Regions from separate parts of the Burkholderia sp. 10_S31 genome, predicted to be linked through region 1. Evidence: riboswitches for the same ligand, from Rfam matches in the RefSeq annotation. Region 1 holds a riboswitch; the other holds the start of a gene.
What was found. Region 1 has a riboswitch for thiamine pyrophosphate ahead of AC1Z3W_RS20335 (FAD-dependent oxidoreductase). Riboswitches for the same ligand answer to the same signal wherever they lie in the genome.

Region 1 (9,072 bases):
TTTCTCTCGTGTGGTTATTGGGCGGCCGAACCGGACACCGCGGACGCCGGCACCGCGACCGGCGCGGGTGCGGCAGGTGCGGCCGGCGCTGCCGATGCGCCGGCGGCCGGCTTCGCACCGCCCGCGTCGGCTGCCTTGCTGTACAGGAACTGGCCGATCAGGTTCTCGAGCACGATCGCCGACTGCGTCATCGTGATCGTATCGCCCGACTTCAGCATTTCGGTGTCGCCGCCCGGATCGAGGCCGATGTATTGCTCGCCGAGCAGGCCCGACGTCAGGATCTTCGCCGACGAATCCTTCGGGAACGGGTACTGGCCATCGATATCGATCGTCACCAGCGCCTGGTAGGTGTTGGGATCGAAGCCGATCGCCTTCACGCGGCCGACCACGACGCCCGCACTCTTCACGGCTGCGCGCGGCTTCAGCCCGCCGATGTTGTCGAATTTCATCCGCACCGAGTAGGTCGGCTGAAACGACAGCGAACTCATGTTGCCCACCTTGAGCGCCAGGAATAGCACCGCGAGGAAGCCCACCACCACGAACAGGCCGACCCAGAAGTCGAGAGCAGTCTTTTTCATCGTCATCCCAAAATTTGGCTTGGCTGAGGCTTAGCTGAACATCAGCGCGGTCAGCAGAAAATCGAGGCCGAGTACGGCGAGCGACGCGAACACGACCGTCTTGGTCGTCGCGCGCGACACGCCCTCGGGCGTGGGCTTCGCTTCATACCCCTGAAACAGTGCAATGAAGGTCACGGCGAACCCGAACACGATGCTCTTGACCACGCCGTTGCCGACGTCGGCCCACACCTGGACCCCGCCCTGCATCTGCGACCAGAACGCGCCCGGATCGACGCCGATCAGCACGACCCCGACGAAATAGCCGCCGAGCACGCCGACCGCGTTGAAGATCGCGGCAAGCAGCGGCATCGCGATGATGCCGGCCCACAGGCGCGGCGCGATCACCGTCTTGATCGGGTCGACGGCCATCATCTCGAGCGCGGTGAGTTGCTCGCCGGCCTTCATCAGGCCGATCTCGGCCGTGAGCGACGTGCCCGCGCGGCCCGCGAACAGCAGCGCGGTCACGACCGGGCCGAGTTCGCGCACGAGCGACAGCGCGACCAGCAGGCCGAGCGCCTGCTCGGACCCGTACCGGTTCAGCGTGTAGTAGCCCTGCAGGCCCAGCACGAAGCCGACGAACAGGCCCGACACGGCAATGATCACGAACGAGTAGTTGCCGAGGAAGTGGATCTGCTTCGTGACCAGCCGCGGCCGGCGCAGCAGCGGGAAGAATTCCAGCACGAGGCGCACGAACAGCCGCGTGCCGTAGCCCGCGCGCTCGAGGCCGCCGATGACGTAACGTCCGATCGCGCTGATCATGCGCGCCCTCCGCCGAGCCCGAAATCCGCTGCGAGCGGCGGGCTCGTGTAATGAAATTTGAACGGACCGTCCAGCGCGCCGTCGATGAATTGCCGCACGCTCGGATCGGTCGACGCGCGCAGCTCGTCGGGCGTACCCTGCGCGAGCACGCCGCCGTTTGCCAGGAAATACACGTAATCGGCGATCGCGAACGATTCCGGCACGTCGTGCGTGACGAGGATCGACGTTGCGCCGAGCGCCTGGTTCAGCGTGCGGATCAGGTTCGCGGTGATGCCGAGCGAGATCGGGTCGAGGCCCGCGAACGGTTCGTCGTACATGATGAGTTGCGGATCGAGCGCGATCGCGCGCGCGAGCGCGATGCGGCGCGCCATCCCGCCCGACACCTCGGACGGCATCAGGTCGCGCGCGCCGCGCAGCCCGACCGCGTTGAGCTTCATCAGCACGAGGTCGCGGATCAGGTCTTCCGGCAGGTCGGTATGCTCGCGCAGTGCGAACGCGACGTTCTCGAACACCGACATGTCAGTGAACAGCGCGCCGAACTGGAACAGCATGCCCATCTTGCGGCGCAGCGCGTACAGGCCGTCGCGCGTCTGCGCGCCGACGTCGGCGCCGTCGAACAGCACCTGGCCGCGGCGTGCGCGCACCAGGCCGCCGATCAGGCGCAGCACGGTCGTCTTGCCGCAACCCGACCCGCCCATGACAGCGACGACCCGGCCGCGCCCGAAGCGCATGTTCAGGTTCGACAGGACGAGGCGGTCGCCGTAGCCAAAGTCGACGTCGCGAAGTTCCAGCAGTGTGTCGGGAGGAGTGGGGCTCACGGAGCTGACATTCCTTTTACGCAGAACGCCGAATTATAGGGCCTGCCTTGGAATGATGTCGTGAAGCCGTTCCGGGCCCTGCGGTCAATGATTGTCAAATTGTCGGGCAAAGTATTGCTGCAATGCGACAATCGCCGCCCGATAATCGCTGGCACCCGTGACCGCACTGACGACCGCGACGCTGCCGACGCCCGTCGCCAGCACATCCGGCAACGCGTCGAGCCCCACGCCGCCGATCGCGACAAGCGGCGCCCGCGCCCCGGCGAAGCGTGCGTAGCGGGCGATCCGCGCGAGGCCTTGCGGCGGCGCCGCAACTGCCTTGGTCGCGGTCGCGTACACGGGACCGAGCGCCAGGTAGCTCGGGCGCTCGTGCAATGCACGCAACATTTCGTAATATCCGTGGCTCGACAGCCCGAGCCGCAGGCCGGCGCGCGCGATCGCGGCCAGGTCGGCCGTCTCGAGGTCCTCCTGGCCCAGATGTACGCCGTACGCGCCTTCTTCTACCGCGATCTTCCAGTGATCGTTGATGAACACGCGCGCATCGGGATAACGGCGCCCGGCCGCGACCGCACGCGCGATTTCGCTGCGCAGCGCGTCGGGGGTCGCGCCTTTCACACGCAGCTGCACGGTCCGCGCGCCGCAATCGAGCACGCGCTCGACCCATTCGGCGTCGGGGACAACCGGATAAAGGCCGAGCTGCGCGGGGCATGGCGGGAATGCCGGCTCCGGCGCGGCGGCCAGGCCGGCGACGCGCGGAAACCGCGCGGCGTCGACCGGCCACGCATCCGCGCCGCGCGTTTCGTCGCCGTCGCGCCACGCCAGCGCGAGCACCAACGCGTCGATCGGCGCGAAACCGCAATCGAGGAACGCGGCGAGCGCCGCAATCCAGTCGTCGGCGAGCGGATGCGCGGCTTCCAGCGCGTAGCGCACGCCCGCGGCATGCAGCGCCGCGCCGTGCTCGTCGAATTCGATCGCGACCGCATCCGGCGCCACGGGGCGCGATGCGGCCGACGCGCGCGCCTGCGCGGCACGGTCGCCGGCCGACACGATCAGCACGTCGCCGTCGGCCGGCACGTCCGACGCCGCGACGCACAGCCGCCGCGGATTCGTGCCTGCCGGCCAGTCGCCGAGGCGCGCGCGAATCCGCTCGGCCGCTTCGGCCAGCTCGTCGGCGGGCGGCCAGAATGCGTCGGCGAAGCGCGCGCTCATGCGCCGCCTCCGTCCTGGTGCCAGAACGGCATCCCGACGACCGGCGTGCTCGCATGCGCGGTCTCGCGCGCATCCATCGGCCCGGCGAGGTAGGCCGCACGGCCGGCCTCGACACCCTGCGCGAACGCGCGCGCCATGATCTCCGGATGCGTGGCCTGCGACACGGCCGTGTTCAGCAGCACGCCGTCGAAGCCCCACTCCATGACCTGGCACGCGTGCGACGGCACGCCGAGCCCGGCGTCGACGATCAGCGGCACGTCCGGCAGCCGCTCGCGCAGCACGCGCAGCCCGTACGGGTTCACGACGCCCTTGCCGGTGCCGATCGGCGCGCCCCACGGCATCAGCGCCTCGCAGCCGACGTCGAGCAGGCGCCGGCCGATCACGAGATCCTCGGTGCAGTACGGCAGCACCTTGAAGCCGTCCTTGACCAGTTGCGCGGCTGCCTCGATCAGCCCGACCGGGTCGGGCTGCAGCGTGTAGTCGTCGCCGATCAGCTCGAGCTTGATCCAGTCGGTGTCGAAGACCTCGCGCGCCATGTGCGCGGTCGTCACCGCCTCGGCGACGGTCTGGCAGCCGGCCGTGTTCGGCAGCAGCGGCACCGCGTGACGCTTGAGCAGGTCGAAGAAGCCGGCCTCGGCGGTGCCGCCCGTCATCTGGCGGCGCAGCGCGACCGTCACCATCCCGGGGCGCGACGCGGCGATCGAGTCGGACAGCGATTGCAGCGACGGATAGCGCGACGTGCCGAGCAGCACGCGGCTTGCGAAGGTTTCACCGTACAGCGTCAGCGCGTCGGCGGATGTGAGGGACGTCATGTCGTTTTCCTGGAAGAGCGGGGGACGAACCGGCGGCGCTCAGCCGCCCGCGACGGGGTGCACCACGTCGAGCTTGTCGCCCGTCGCGAGCGCGCGCGCCGCATGCTGCGTGCGCGCGACGAAATTGCCGTTCAGCGCGACCGCGTACGGCGGACGTGCGCCGTATGCGGCGAGCGCGTCGGCCACCGTCGCGCCATCGGGCAGCGTCAGGGTCTGTTGGTTGATCTGGATATCCATGAGGCTGGGTCGAATTCGGTGGGCGACGCGCGTCAGGCTGGCTGGCGCGCGTCGTCGCGGTGATGAAGGAGCGTCGGCCAGCGCGCGGCATCGCGCCATGCGACGAACGCATCGGCATCGGCGAACGTGCCGCCGAGCGCGGCTTGCGCGAACGCGGCCGCCGCATGCGCGACCTCCGGCGCGATCATGAAGCCGTGCCGATACAGGCCGTTGACGGCGAGCGTCGTCGCGCCGTCCCAGATCACCGCCGGGCGGTGGTCGGGCAGCGTCGGGCGGCACTGCGCATTGAGTTCGAGGATGCGCGCCTCGCCGAACGCCGGATGCACGGAGAACGCCGCGCTCAGCAGTTCGAGCGCGGAGCGCACGCTGACGGGCGACATGTCCTCGCCCTCCACCTCGGTCGCGCCGATCACGTACAGGTCATCCTGTTTCGGCGCGATGTACAGCGGATAGCGCGGATGCAGCAGCCGCACGGGCCGCGTGAGCCCGATGCCGGGCGCGCGCACGCGCGCGACTTCGCCGCGGATGCCGCGCAGCGCGGGCAGCGCGGGTTTCGCGCCGAGCCCGCGGCAATCGATCGTGAAATGCGCGTCAGGCCGGTTCGCATCGTCGATCGTCGCGTGCCAGTGCAGTTCGACCCCGCGCTGCGCGAGGCCCGCCGCGAGTGCGCGCAGCGCCTGACGGTTGTCGAGCTGACCTTCGCGCGGCAGCATCAGGCCGCGCGCGAAGCGCCCCGCAAGCGCGGGCTCGGCCGCATCGACCTGCGCGCCGGCCAGCGCGACGAAGCCGCCGTCGAACAGCTCGGCCGGCGCATTCGCGCGCACGCGCCGCTCGAACAGCGGCGCCTCCGCGCGATCCGCGTGATGCCAGACGACGAGCGTGCCGCGATGCTGGAAGAACACCGGTTCGGGCAGTTCCGCGAGCCATTGCGGCCAGCGCGCGAGCGATGCGGCACCGAGCTCGGTGATCAGCAGCTCGGCACTCGCCGCCTCGGCGAGCGGCGCGAGCATCGCGGCCGCGACCCACGCGGCCGACTGCTCGCCGTCCGGGCCGCCGCGCTCGTACAGCGCGACGCGATGCCCGTCGCCCGCGAGCCGCCAGGCGATCAGGCGGCCGACGAGACCGCCGCCGAGTACCGCGAAATCCGGCCGGGAAGCGTGGACGTTCATCGCGCGCCCTCCCCGCAAACCGAGCCGGCCCGTGCGACGGACGTCGACGCGCGCGCGCCGTCCCGTGCCAGCGCACACGACAGCGGTTCGGGAACAGCGCAAAAAACTGAAGATTGAGCGGTCATCATTCCTTCCGTAACGCGCAAAGCGCGTACCCAAAAGGACGAAACCGGCAGCAAAGGCCGGCCGGGCGGGACTCGGGCGCTGACCATGTGGGATGGCAGCCAGCGCGGCCCGGCGGGATCAGAAACTTCCCTCGCCGGTATTACCCGGATCGGGTGCGAAGGGTCTTTCTCAGCCTCGCCGCGTTGCCCGGAATAACCCGTCGGCCGCGCTCGAAGCACCCCTGTTTCGTCGTCGGCCATTAGACCATAAAAGCGGAAAGCGCCGCAAACTGTCCCCTTGCGGCAAATTCGCCGTCGCGACGCGCCGCTCTGGCACAATGCCCGCAGGCCGGCCGCGCGAGCGGCCGGTTGCCGCGTCACCGCCGGCCTTAAGTGCCGTTTAAGACGCGCGGGCCACCATCCGGACGCCCGCCGTCAGTCGGCACCTCGTCCCGGCATGCCGTATCGCGGCGCGCGCCCGGCTTCGCCCGGCCCGCGCGCCGGCTACTCATCAGGAAGCACATGACCCAATCGATCGATCCCGTCCGCTCCGCCTCCGACGCGCCGCAGGACGAGCGCCCGGTATCCGCGTGGAGTCTCATCAAGCCCTACTGGGTGTCGTCCGAATGGAAAGTCGCATGGGGGCTGCTGATCACGATCATCGCGATCAACCTCTGCGTAGTCTGGATCAATGTCAAGCTGAACAAGTGGAACGCGCAGTTCTACAACGCGCTGCAGTCGAAGGACGTCCACGACTTCCCGAACCTGCTGATGCAGTTCTCCGCGCTCGCGTTCGGCTTCATCATCCTCGCGGTGTACGGCCGCTACCTGCGGCAGATGCTCGGGTTCCGCTGGCGCCAGTGGCTCACCGACCGCTTTCTCGGCCAGTGGCTCGGCGATCGCGCGTTCTACCGGATCGAACGCGACCGCCTCGCCGACAACCCCGACCAGCGGATCACCGACGACCTCCAGTCGTTCGCGACGACGACGCTCGCGCTGTCGCTCGACCTGCTGTCGACGGTCGTCACGCTCGTATCGTTCATCACGATCCTGTGGTCGCTCGCCGGCGCGCTGACGGTGTCGCTCGGCGCGACGCCGATCGCGATCCCCGGCTACATGGTGTGGGCAGCCGCGCTGTACGCGGTGGTCGGCTCGCTGATCATCCAGAAGGTCGGCCACCCGCTCGTGTCGATCAACTACCAGCAGCAGCGCGTCGAGGCCGATTTCCGCTTCGGGCTGATTCGCGTGCGCGAGAACGCCGAGCAGATCGCGTTCTACGAGGGCGAGAAAACCGAAACCGGCAACGCGCAGAACCTGTTCATGCGCATCCGCGACAACTGGTGGCGCGTGATGAAGTACACGAAGCGCCTCACGTTCGTGCTGAGTTTCTACGGGCAGATCGCGATCATCTTCCCGCTCGTCGTCGCGGCGCCGCGTTATTTCGCGGGCGCCTTCTCGTTCGGCGTGCTGATGCAGATCTCGTCCGCGTTCGGCACCGTCAGCGATTCGTTCTCGTGGTTCATCAACAGTTACTCGACCCTCGTCGAATGGCGCGCCACCGTCAACCGTCTGCGTGAATTCAAGCGCGTGATGGGCACCTCGCACCTGAAGGAAAGCCTGTCGCCCGCGACCGAGCACGGCGGCATCAACCTGCACTACGTCGACGCCGCGAAGCTGTCGACGTCGTCGCTGAAGCTCGCACTGCCGAACGGCAACGCGCTCGCGAACATCGGCAACGTGACGATCGAGCCCGGCTCGCGCTGGCTCGTGATCGGCAAATCGGGTTCCGGCAAGAGCACGTTCATGCGCGCGATCGCGGGCCTGTGGCCGTTCGGCGACGGCGCGATCGACGCGCCGGTCGGCGCGCGGATGATGTTCGTGCCGCAGACGAGCTACCTGCCGATCGGCTCGCTGAAGGCTGCGCTCACCTATCCGGCCGCGCCCGACGCATTCACCGACGACGCGTGCCGCGACGCGCTGCGCGCGTGCCGCCTCGAAGACTACGTCGAGCGCCTCGACGAGACCGGCCACTGGACGCGCGTGCTGTCGCCGGGCGAACAGCAGCGTCTCGCCGGTGCACGCGTGCTGCTGCACAAGCCGGACTTCCTGTTCCTCGACGAAGCGACCAGCGCGCTCGACGCCGACAACGAAGCGCGGCTCTATCACCTGTTCGCCGAGCGGCTGCCGAAGGCCGCGATCGTCAGCATTGCGCACCGCGAGTCGCTGGCCGCGTTCCATGTCGGCACGATCAACGTCGAGCGTGTGAACGACAACGACAAGGTCGCGGCGTGAGCGCACGCGCCGCGCACCTCGCACGGATCGCGCTGATCACCGGCGCAGGGTCGGGGATCGGCGCGGCGCTCGCGCGGCGGCTGGCGGCACCCGGCACCGCGCTGGCGCTGCATGCGCGCGGCGCCGACGACGCAGCCCGCAAGCGGCTCGACGACGTTGCCGCCTCCTGCACGGCGGCAGGCGCGGAATGCGTGACGCTCACCGGCGATCTCGCCGAAGCCAGCGTCGCCGCGGCACTGGTCGACGCGACCGTCGCGCGCTTCGGCGGGCTCGATCACCTCGTCGCGAACGCCGGCTTCGCGGCACGACAGACTTTTTCCGATCTTTCGCCCGACACGCTCGCGTCCGCGTTCGCGGCGATGCCCGGCGCGTTCTCCGCGCTTGCGGGCCGCGCGCGGCCGCTGCTCGAGGCGTCGGCGGCACCGCGCATCGTCGCGGTCAGTTCGTTCGTCGCACACCGCTACCGCGCCGATGCGCCGTTCGCGGCGACCGCCGCCGCGAAAGCCGCGCTCGAATCGCTGGTGCGCACCGCGGCAGCCGAGTTCGCCGCGCACGGCATCACCGTCAATGCGGTCGCCCCCGGCTTCACGCGCAAGGATCACGGCCCGAGCGACGGCAATGCGGCTGCGTGGGCTCAAGCCGAACAGGCGACGCCGCTCGGCCGGATCGCCGAACCCGACGACGTCGCCGCACTGATCGCGTTCCTGCTGTCGGACGCCGCGCGGCAAATCACCGGCCAGGTCGTGCACGTCGACGGCGGCCTGACGCTCTGACGCTCTGACGCGTCAAACATAAACATACTGCTCCTCGAGCACCAGCCATTCGCATCGCGACGCGTCGCCGATCGCTACCGTTTCCCGCACCACCCTGCATCGACCATTTTGGCGCCCCGCAGCGCGCCCGTAGAATGGTTGCCACACGGCAGCACGCCAGGCAGCACGACACGAACCGACACGGAGATGGCGAGATGCAGGCAATCCAGTGGTTTCACGAACTGTCGACGCGCGAGCGCAGGACGCTGTACGCCGGTTTCGGCGGCTACGCGGTCGATGCGT
Region 2 (9,072 bases), 860 kb from region 1:
CGAGCGCGTTGAGCCAGTGACTCACGCGCACCCACGGCGGATGGATCGGGCGCGCGGGCGGTGACGCCGCGTCGCGACCGGTGGCGGGAACGGTTTGCATGGTGGAGCCTCAGAGGATGCGGGGATGATGCAAACGCACTCGATGCGAGACGTCGGGCGATGCGATGCACGCACCACCCGACCGGCCCGCCTGCGTCAGTTCGACGGCGCCATTTTGTCGCCCGACATCGCCTTGCCCATCGCGTCGTGCGACATCGCGTCCTTCTTCATCGCATGCTTCTTCATGGCGCCCTTCTTCATCGCGCCGTCCTTCGCCATCGCGTCGTGGCCCATCGCGTCCTTCGACATCGACATGCCGTCCTTCGACATCGCGTCGCTCTGCGCATAAGCGCTCGTGGCAACCATCGCGATAGCGGCGACACAGGCGACCAGGATTCCGTTTTTCATGACATTTCTCCGATACATGGGTTTAAGGAGCCGAATAGACGGACGTGGACGCCGGAAATGACAGCCGTGTTGAAATTTTTTTTAGCCGACGCTTTCGGCCGGAACCGAACGGCCGCGATGCTGCACCGCTTCGCCCCGGCGGGCGCGCTGGCGGCCGGGCGACAGCCGCGCGCACCGCCCGCGATGCTGCGGCTGCACCGCCGCATCGGATCTGCCCCCGGTTGAAACCGCCGCGAAGCCGGTGTATCGTGTGCCCTTGCTAACGCGGGGGTCCTGCAATGCGTTCGGTCAAACAACCGGCATTGCGGGTGAGAAATACCCTTTGAACCTGATCTGGATAATGCCAGCGCAGGGAAGCGTACGGATTTCGCCGCCATCCTTCTGACGAAATCCGCCGCCTCACCAAACCTCGTCTCCTGCTTAGCTCGAGCCCCACATTCGTCAAGGGCTCCGGGCAAGCGCCGAAGCGCGTGTCCGGCGCTCACACAGGAGATTGCATGAACGCCAATCCGAAGTTTCTGTCCGCCGACGCTCATGTCGATGCCGCGGCCGTCGCCCCGCTGCCGAATTCCCGCAAGGTTTATGTAACCGGCTCGCAGCCCGACATCCGCGTACCGATGCGTGAAATCACGCAGGCCGACACGCCGACCGGCTTCGGCGGCGAGAAGAATCCGCCGATCTACGTGTACGACACGTCGGGCCCCTACACCGATCCGGACGCGAAGATCGACATCCGCGCGGGCCTGGCCGCGCTGCGTCAGGGCTGGATCGAAGCGCGCGGCGACACCGAAGTGCTCGGCGGCCTGTCGAGCCAGTACGGCCTCGAGCGCGCGGCCGACCCGGCCACCGCCGACCTGCGGTTCCCGGGCCTGCACCGCAACCCGCGCCGCGCACAGGCCGGCAAGAACGTCACGCAGATGCACTATGCGCGCCAGGGTATCATCACGCCGGAAATGGAATACATCGCGATCCGCGAGAACCAGCGCCGCGCCGAGTACCTCGAGAGCCTGAAGGCGAGCGGCCCGAACGGCGCGAAGCTCGCCGCGATGATGGGCCGCCAGCACCCGGGCCAGGCGTTCGGCGCAGCGGCTTTCGGCGCGAACGCGCCGGCCGAGATCACGCCGGAATTCGTGCGCTCGGAAGTAGCGTGCGGCCGCGCGATCATCCCCGCGAACATCAACCACCCGGAATCCGAGCCGATGATCATCGGCCGCAACTTCCTCGTGAAGATCAACGCGAACATCGGCAACTCGGCCGTCACGTCGTCGATCGGCGAGGAAGTCGACAAGATGACGTGGGCGATCCGCTGGGGCGGCGATACGGTGATGGACCTGTCGACCGGCAAGCACATCCATGAAACGCGCGAGTGGATCATCCGCAACAGCCCGGTGCCGATCGGCACGGTGCCGATCTACCAGGCGCTCGAAAAGGTCAACGGCAAGGCCGAGGACCTGACCTGGGAAATCTTCCGCGACACGCTGATCGAGCAGGCCGAGCAAGGCGTCGACTACTTCACGATCCACGCGGGCGTGCGCCTGCAGTACGTGCCGCTCACCGCGAACCGGATGACCGGCATCGTGTCGCGCGGCGGCTCGATCATGGCGAAGTGGTGCCTCGCGCATCACAAGGAAAGCTTCCTGTACGAACACTTCGAAGAGATCTGCGAGATCATGAAGGCGTACGACGTGAGCTTCTCGCTCGGCGACGGCCTGCGCCCCGGCTCGATCTACGACGCGAACGACGAAGCGCAGCTCGGCGAACTGAAGACGCTCGGCGAACTCACGCAGATCGCGTGGAAGCACGACGTGCAGGTGATGATCGAAGGCCCCGGCCACGTGCCGATGCAGCTGATCAAGGAGAACATGGATCTCCAGCTCGACTGGTGCAAGGAAGCGCCGTTCTACACGCTCGGGCCGCTGACCACCGACATCGCGCCGGGCTACGATCACATCACGTCGGGCATCGGCGCCGCGATGATCGGCTGGTTCGGCACCGCGATGCTGTGCTACGTGACGCCGAAGGAGCACCTCGGGCTGCCGAACAAGGACGACGTGAAGGAAGGGATCATCACGTACAAGCTCGCGGCGCACGCGGCCGACCTCGCCAAGGGTCACCCGGGCGCGCAGGTGCGCGACAACGCGTTGTCGAAGGCGCGCTTCGAGTTCCGCTGGGAAGACCAGTTCAACATCGGCCTCGATCCGGACAAGGCGCGCGAATTCCACGACGAGACGCTGCCGAAGGATTCGGCAAAGGTCGCGCACTTCTGCTCGATGTGCGGCCCGCACTTCTGCTCGATGAAGATCACGCAGGACGTGCGCGAATTCGCGGCGCAGCAGGGCGTGTCGGAAACCGAGGCGCTGAAGAAGGGGATGGAAGTCAAGGCGGTCGAGTTCGTGAAGACCGGTGCCGAGATCTATCATCGTCAGTAAGCGAACGCTGCGGTCCGCCAAACGGATCGCATCGTGACGCGCTGCAGGAAGCCCGCTTTCGAGCGGGCTTTTTTGCGCGCGCGGCCGCATCCCGCATGCCTGCTGGCGCAGGGGAAACAATTGATTACGAAACCGTCCGAGCCTTAACAAGTCCTTACAGCAGCCCCTCGGGGCGGCGGGTAGATTGGGGTTGTGTGTGGCCGTCAGCCGGTCGCGCGTCCTCCATTCACTACCACAAGGACAATGATCATGAGTTACTCGATTCGGCGTTTTGGGGTATGCGCTCTGCTCGTCGCAACGGTGGCAAGCCTGTCGGCATGCGATTCGATGACGCGGCGCCAGCGCGATACGGCCATCGGGGCGGGTGTCGGCGGCGTCGCCGGCGCGGCGATCGGCGGTAACGCGCTGTCGACGCTGGGCGGCGCGGCAGCGGGCGGCATCATCGGCAACCAGGTCGGCAAGTAAGCCGGCCCGGCGCCCGCGTGCCGCACGCTGCGCGGCGCGTTTCGGTTTCGGCCAGACGGCGTTTCCGCGGTGCGGAAGCGCCGTTTTCGCATCTGGCGGTAGCGGTCGCCCGGGCGCTCCGGGGCGATGCCCCGAAATGATCCGTTACCGTTTTGCGCACCGTGTTGCCTCCATGCGGCCTAAGCTTAAGCATCTGCCGATTGCCGGCGCCGCCGGAGAGACATCATGAACAGGACCCTCGTCGCCGCGACGCTCGCGTGCGCGACACTCGCCGGCTGTTATTACCCTTACGGCTACTATCCGTCCGGCTATTACGCGGCGGCGCCGGTACAGCCCGCGCCCGTGTATGTCGACCCCGGCCCCGCGTACTACTATCCGGCCCCTGCATATGCCCCGGCATGGGGGGGTTATTGGGGCCCCGCGCTGTCGCTGAACTTCGGGTTTGGCGGACGCGGCGGCCGGCACCATCATTGAGCGGCCGTGCCGGCCATCCGGCCGGTTCGCGTCGGCGGCAGGCGGAGTTCTCGTTTCTTGTCGTTTCATCCGATCGTGAAACGACGGTGCGGTAACGCGGTGTAAGATTCACCGCATCCCGTCCCCTCGCCCGCCACGCTCGATGTCACCCAAGAACGCCCTTCTGCTGACCGTCCTCGCTGCCCTGTGGGGCGCGTCGTTCCTGTTCATCCGGATCGGCGTTGCCGAATTCGGCGTCGCGCCGCTGATGGCGCTGCGGGTGGGTATCGGCGCGCTGTTCCTGACGGGCCTCGCGCTGACGCGCTTCAAGCCCGCCGACCTCGGCGCGCGGCTGCGCCGGCACGCGTGGCCATTGTTCGTCGTCGGCGTACTGAACTCGGGCGCACCATTCTGCCTGTTCGCCTATGCCGAACTGACGCTGTCCGCCGGCGTGACCTCGGTGATCAATGCGACGACGCCGCTGTGGGGCGCGCTCGTCGCGTACCTGTGGCTGAAGGACAAGCTGTCGCTGCCGCGCGCGCTCGGCCTCGTGATCGGCTTTGCCGGCGTGCTCACGCTCGTGTGGGATCAGATCGCGAACGCGCACGGCAGCACCGGCGCCAGCGCGACCGCACTGGCCGCCGCCGCGGCGCTCGGCGCGACGCTGTTGTACGGCATCGCGGCCAACTATACGAAGCGCAAGCTGAGCGGCGTCGATCCGCTCGTCAACGCGACCGGCAGCATGATCGGCTCGACCGTGCTGCTGCTGCCGTTCGCGATCGCGACGTGGCCGGCGGCGGCCGTCAGCACGCATGCGTGGGGGGCCGTGCTCGCGCTCGGCATCGCCTGTACGGGCATCGCGTATTTCATCTTCTTCTATCTGATCGCGCACGTCGGCCCGGCCCGCGCGATTACCGTGACGTTCGTGATCCCGGTGTTCGGCCTGCTGTGGGGTGCACTGTTCCTCGGCGAACACGTATCGGTCGTGATGATCGAAGGCTGCGCGATCGTGCTCGTCGGCACCGCGCTTGCGACCGGCGTGATCAAGCGGATTCCCGGGCTCCGCCCACGGGGCGGCGAGGCGGCCTGAGCGGCATACGCGGCTCGCTCAGCCGACGACCGCCCGTTGCCCGTTGCCGGCGAAGCGCCGGCCGCCAGCCTTCGGTCTTCGAACGCCGCCCATCGACCGGCGCGTGCCGGAGCATGTCGTTCTTCACCCGATGCCGATGATCGCGCACGGTTGCGCAGCGGCGCCGGCATTCCGCCGCTTTCCGAATTTCTCGCATTCGTCGCACGCAATGCGCGCGACACACGCGGCGCTATCGCCGCGTGGACAGTCGGCGACTGCTGCTGCATGGTGCACGCTCCAGACGGACAGCCCCGCTCGCGCGTCAGTGTAGCGTTTGCGTCTGGAGTTACCCTGATACGCGCACCGCGCTAATCCCGTTACACTCGAAACACTCATCCGCAGAAGGCGGTTACGATGCTCCACGTTCTTTCGCGTCCACCTGCGCGTGCGACGGCTTCGGCGTGGCGGCACGACACCGCCCCCCCGATCGCCGCAGGGCACCGTTGACATGAAGCCCGCCCGCGACATCTCGCTCGATTCCCTGCTCGAACGCCTGACACCGACGCCCAGCGGCTGGATCGCCACGTATCGCGACACGACGCTGCGCAGCGTGTTTCAACCCGTGCTGTCGATCACGCACAAGCGCGTGGTCGGCTATGAAGCGCTGCTGCGCGTCGTGGACGAGAACGGCACGCTGGTGTCGCCGGTCGCGCTGTTCGACAGGACGCGCGCTGCTGCCGATGCGCTGCTGCTCGACCGGCTCGCCCGCTGCCTGCACACGGCCAACTTCGTTGCGCAAGGTATCGGCGACGGCTGGCTGTTCCTGAATGTGACGCCGCGCGTACTCGATTCGGGCCTCGTACAGCGTGAATTCGTCGAGGCACTGTGCCGGCATTTCGCACTGCCGCCGAACCGCATCGTGCTGGAAGTTGTCGAGCAACCGGCGCGCGACGAAGCCGCGCTCGCCCGCACGATCGACATGATCCAGCATCGCGACTTCCTGATCGCGATCGACGACTTCGGCACCGGATTCTCGAATTTCGACCGCGTGTGGCGCACCCGGCCCGATATCGTCAAGCTCGATCGATCGCTCGTCGAGCGCGCGAACTCGTCGGCCGACGATCGCCGCATCATGCATCACCTGGTATCGATGCTCCACCAGGCCGGCGCGATGGTGCTCGCCGAGGGCGTCGAAAGCGACGATGCGCTGCAGGCACTGATGGAGGCCGATATCGATTTCGTCCAGGGCTTCCAGTTCGGCCAGCCCGATGCGTCGATCGCATATGCGAGCGCAGCGGCGCCCGCAATGCTCGACGCCGCGTGGCAACGATTCATCGCGCAGCGGCATACACCGGCGGTCGCCGAGCAGCCGGGCTTCGACGCGATCGAGCGGCTCGTGCTCGCCGGCGCGGCCGCGTTTTCCGCGAGCGGCAATCTGAACGACGCCGCGCAGCGCGTATTCGCGGTGCCGGCCGCGCGCCGCGTGTTCGTGACGGACGAAATCGGCGAACAGTTCCTGCCGTCGATCGGCGCGCGCCCCGACGACGGCCAGGCGAGCGGCGCACGGCTCGCGCCGCTGTTCCCGGAGACGCACAGCAACTGGTCGCGGCGTCCGTACTTCCAGCGCGCGATCGCGGCGCCGGGACGCGTCGCGCTGATGGGCCCGCACTTCTCGCTGACCGAAGGCCGCGACTGCTATACGGCCGCCGTCGCGATTCGCGCGCAAAGTCGCCTCGTCGTGTTCTGCGTCGACTTCGTGCTCGACAGCGCGGGCACCGTGATGCGGTAGCGAGCGCGGGCGGTACGGATCCGCCCGCCGCCCTGGCCGGTTCGGCCTTTCGTCAGTCGATCACCTTGCCTCTTCCCGACTTCACCATGCTGCGCCGCGACTTGTGTTCGAGCCGCCGCTCCTTCGATGCGCGCGTCGGCCGTGTCGCGACACGCGCACGCGGCGTGAACGCGACGCTGCCGATCAACGCATCGAGCCGCGCGAGCGCTGCCTCGCGGTTCTTCTCCTGGGTGCGGTATTCCTGCGACTTGATCACGACGATGCCGTCGCGCGTGATGCGCTGGTCGGACAGCGCGAGGAGCCGCTCCTTGATGACGGGCGGCAGCGACGACGCGCGGATGTCGAAGCGCAGGTGAATCGCGCTCGACACCTTGTTGACGTTCTGCCCGCCGGCGCCCTGGGCGCGCACGGCGGTCCATTCGACTTCGGCCGGATCGAGCGTGTAGCGGATCATCATCGCGACGTCTCCTTGCTTCGCCGCGCGAGCGCCTCGTCGACGCGGGCCGCCAGCCCCGAATCGCGTTGTGTGCGCGTCGCGACCGCCTGCGCCAGCACGCGTCGCGGGCCGATCACCTGCACGCGCGTGCGTGCGCGCGTAACGGCGGTATAGACGAGCTCGCGCGTGAGCACGCGCCCGAACGACGCCGGCAGCACCAGCGCGGCCTCGTCGAATTCGGAGCCCTGCGATTTGTGGACCGTCAGCGCGAACGCCGTTTCGTGCGGCGGCAGCGCGGCCGGCGACACGGCGCGCGCGGTGCCGTCCGCGCGCCGGAACCACACGCGCAGCACGCCGTTCGCGTCCGGCAACGCGATGCCGATGTCTCCATTGAACAGCCCGAACGCATAATCGTTGCGCGTCACCATGATGGGCCGCCCGGTGAACCAGTGTGCGCCGACCGCGAGCGGCACGCGCGCGGCATGTCGCACGTGCGTGGCCACCAGCGCATTGACGTGCTCGGCGCCGCGCGAGCCCGTGCGCGTCGCGCACAGGATCCGGAAGCGGTTGAGCGCATCGAACAAGGGCAGCGGATCGGGCACCGGCTCGGACAACGCGGTGCGCAAGGCATCAAGGTACGCGCCGAACCGATGCGCGAGCCGCACGACCGTCGATGCAGCAAGCGTATCGCCCGCGTCGTCATGAAACGACGCGGCAGCGGTATCGTCCATCGGCAACGCATCGAGCGCGGCCTGCACGTCGCCGCGGCGGATCGCGAGCGACAGGCGGCCGATCGGCGAATCGAGACCGAAACGGTAATTGCGTTCGAGCCATACGACGCAGTCGGCGAGCGGTGCGGGTGCGGGCGACGCGACGGCGATGCCGTCGGCTCGCGTTGCGCTAGTCGACGCAAGCGTCGAACCCGTCGCATCGGCAGGGCCGAACGGTACGAGCTCGACCGCGTCGAGCCACGCGAGTTCGCCGGCCTCGATCCATGCGGGATCGGCTGCCGCGCTGGCGCTATCGATGCCGGTCGGTGCGGGTGCCGCAGGCGGCAACGAAGCGGCCGGCGGCGCGACATCGGCAGCGGACGCCGCTTCGTCCTGCGGGTCGTCGTCGAACAGCGACGCCTGGCGCGTATCCACGTTCCGCCGCGCCGACGGCTTGCGCGCAGCGGTCGCCGACAACGGGGCGGATGCCGGAGCCGGAGCTGGAGCTGGCGCGGCAACCCTCTCGGCCGCCTCGCCGTCCGGCACCGGCAACGCCGCGACGAAAGCCGCTTCGTCGATCCCGAGCGCATCCGCGATGCGCGTGCGTGCGGCGGCGGTAAACGTCGGCCGGGCGCTGAGTTCGGCGAATACCGCGCCGGCCTCGACTGCGGCCAACTGATCCTTGTCGCCGAGCAGCACGAGCCGGGCGCCGGGCGCAAGCGCATCGAGCAGATGCGCGGCGAGCGCGACGTCGATCATCGACGCCTCGTCGACGACGATCAGGTCGTACGGCAACGGATTGTCGCGATGATGGCGGAAGCCCGCCGCTCCGCCGCCGCCCAGTAGGCGATGCAGCGTGTACGACGTATCGGGCAGGCGCGCGGCAAGTTCCGGCGGCAGGTCGCCCGCCCGCGCATGCAGCGCTTCCTGCATCCGCTGCGCGGCCTTGCCGGTCGGTGCCGCCAGCGCGATGCGCAGCCCCGGATGCGCATCGAGCAGACAAGCCAGCACGCCCACGACGGTCGTCGTCTTGCCGGTGCCTGGGCCGCCGCTGACGATCGTCACGCGTCCGGTCAGCGCAACGATCGCCGCGACGCGCTGCCAGTCCACTTCGCCCGTCGCGGGCCCGAAATAACGCGCGAGACTGTCGCGCAACCGGTCGGGCGACAGCGCGTCGCCTGGCACGGTGACGCCGGCCTGCGCGACGAGCGCATCGGCGAGCCTCCGTTCGTAGTCGAAATAGCGCGACAGATACAGATGGTCGTGCCGGTCAA

Region 2: it holds a riboswitch for thiamine pyrophosphate, as region 1 does, so the genes downstream of both, thiC (phosphomethylpyrimidine synthase ThiC) here and AC1Z3W_RS20335 (FAD-dependent oxidoreductase) in region 1, are expected to answer to the same signal.

The regions. Positions count from the first base shown of each region.
Region 1 covers NZ_JBXOWK010000003.1:81,370-90,441, reverse strand. The annotation lists gene mlaD (outer membrane lipid asymmetry maintenance protein MlaD) at 15-584, opposite strand; gene mlaE (lipid asymmetry maintenance ABC transporter permease subunit MlaE) at 609-1,376, opposite strand; gene AC1Z3W_RS20355 (ABC transporter ATP-binding protein) at 1,373-2,194, opposite strand; gene thiE (thiamine phosphate synthase) at 2,279-3,403, opposite strand; gene AC1Z3W_RS20345 (thiazole synthase) at 3,400-4,215, opposite strand; gene thiS (sulfur carrier protein ThiS) at 4,255-4,452, opposite strand; gene AC1Z3W_RS20335 (FAD-dependent oxidoreductase) at 4,485-5,621, opposite strand; TPP riboswitch at 5,856-5,979, opposite strand; gene AC1Z3W_RS20330 (ABC transporter ATP-binding protein/permease) at 6,248-8,017, shown strand; gene AC1Z3W_RS20325 (SDR family NAD(P)-dependent oxidoreductase) at 8,014-8,790, shown strand; gene AC1Z3W_RS20320 (MFS transporter) at 8,985-9,072, shown strand, end outside.
Region 2 covers NZ_JBXOWK010000003.1:942,859-951,930, reverse strand. The annotation lists gene AC1Z3W_RS24480 (cytochrome b/b6 domain-containing protein) at 1-100, opposite strand, end outside; gene AC1Z3W_RS24475 (pentapeptide MXKDX repeat protein) at 196-447, opposite strand; TPP riboswitch at 704-820, shown strand; gene thiC (phosphomethylpyrimidine synthase ThiC) at 945-2,876, shown strand; gene AC1Z3W_RS24465 (glycine zipper 2TM domain-containing protein) at 3,126-3,341, shown strand; gene AC1Z3W_RS24460 (hypothetical protein) at 3,567-3,815, shown strand; gene AC1Z3W_RS24455 (DMT family transporter) at 3,958-4,884, shown strand; gene AC1Z3W_RS24450 (EAL domain-containing protein) at 5,372-6,652, shown strand; gene arfB (alternative ribosome rescue aminoacyl-tRNA hydrolase ArfB) at 6,705-7,109, opposite strand; gene AC1Z3W_RS24440 (AAA family ATPase) at 7,106-9,072, opposite strand, start outside.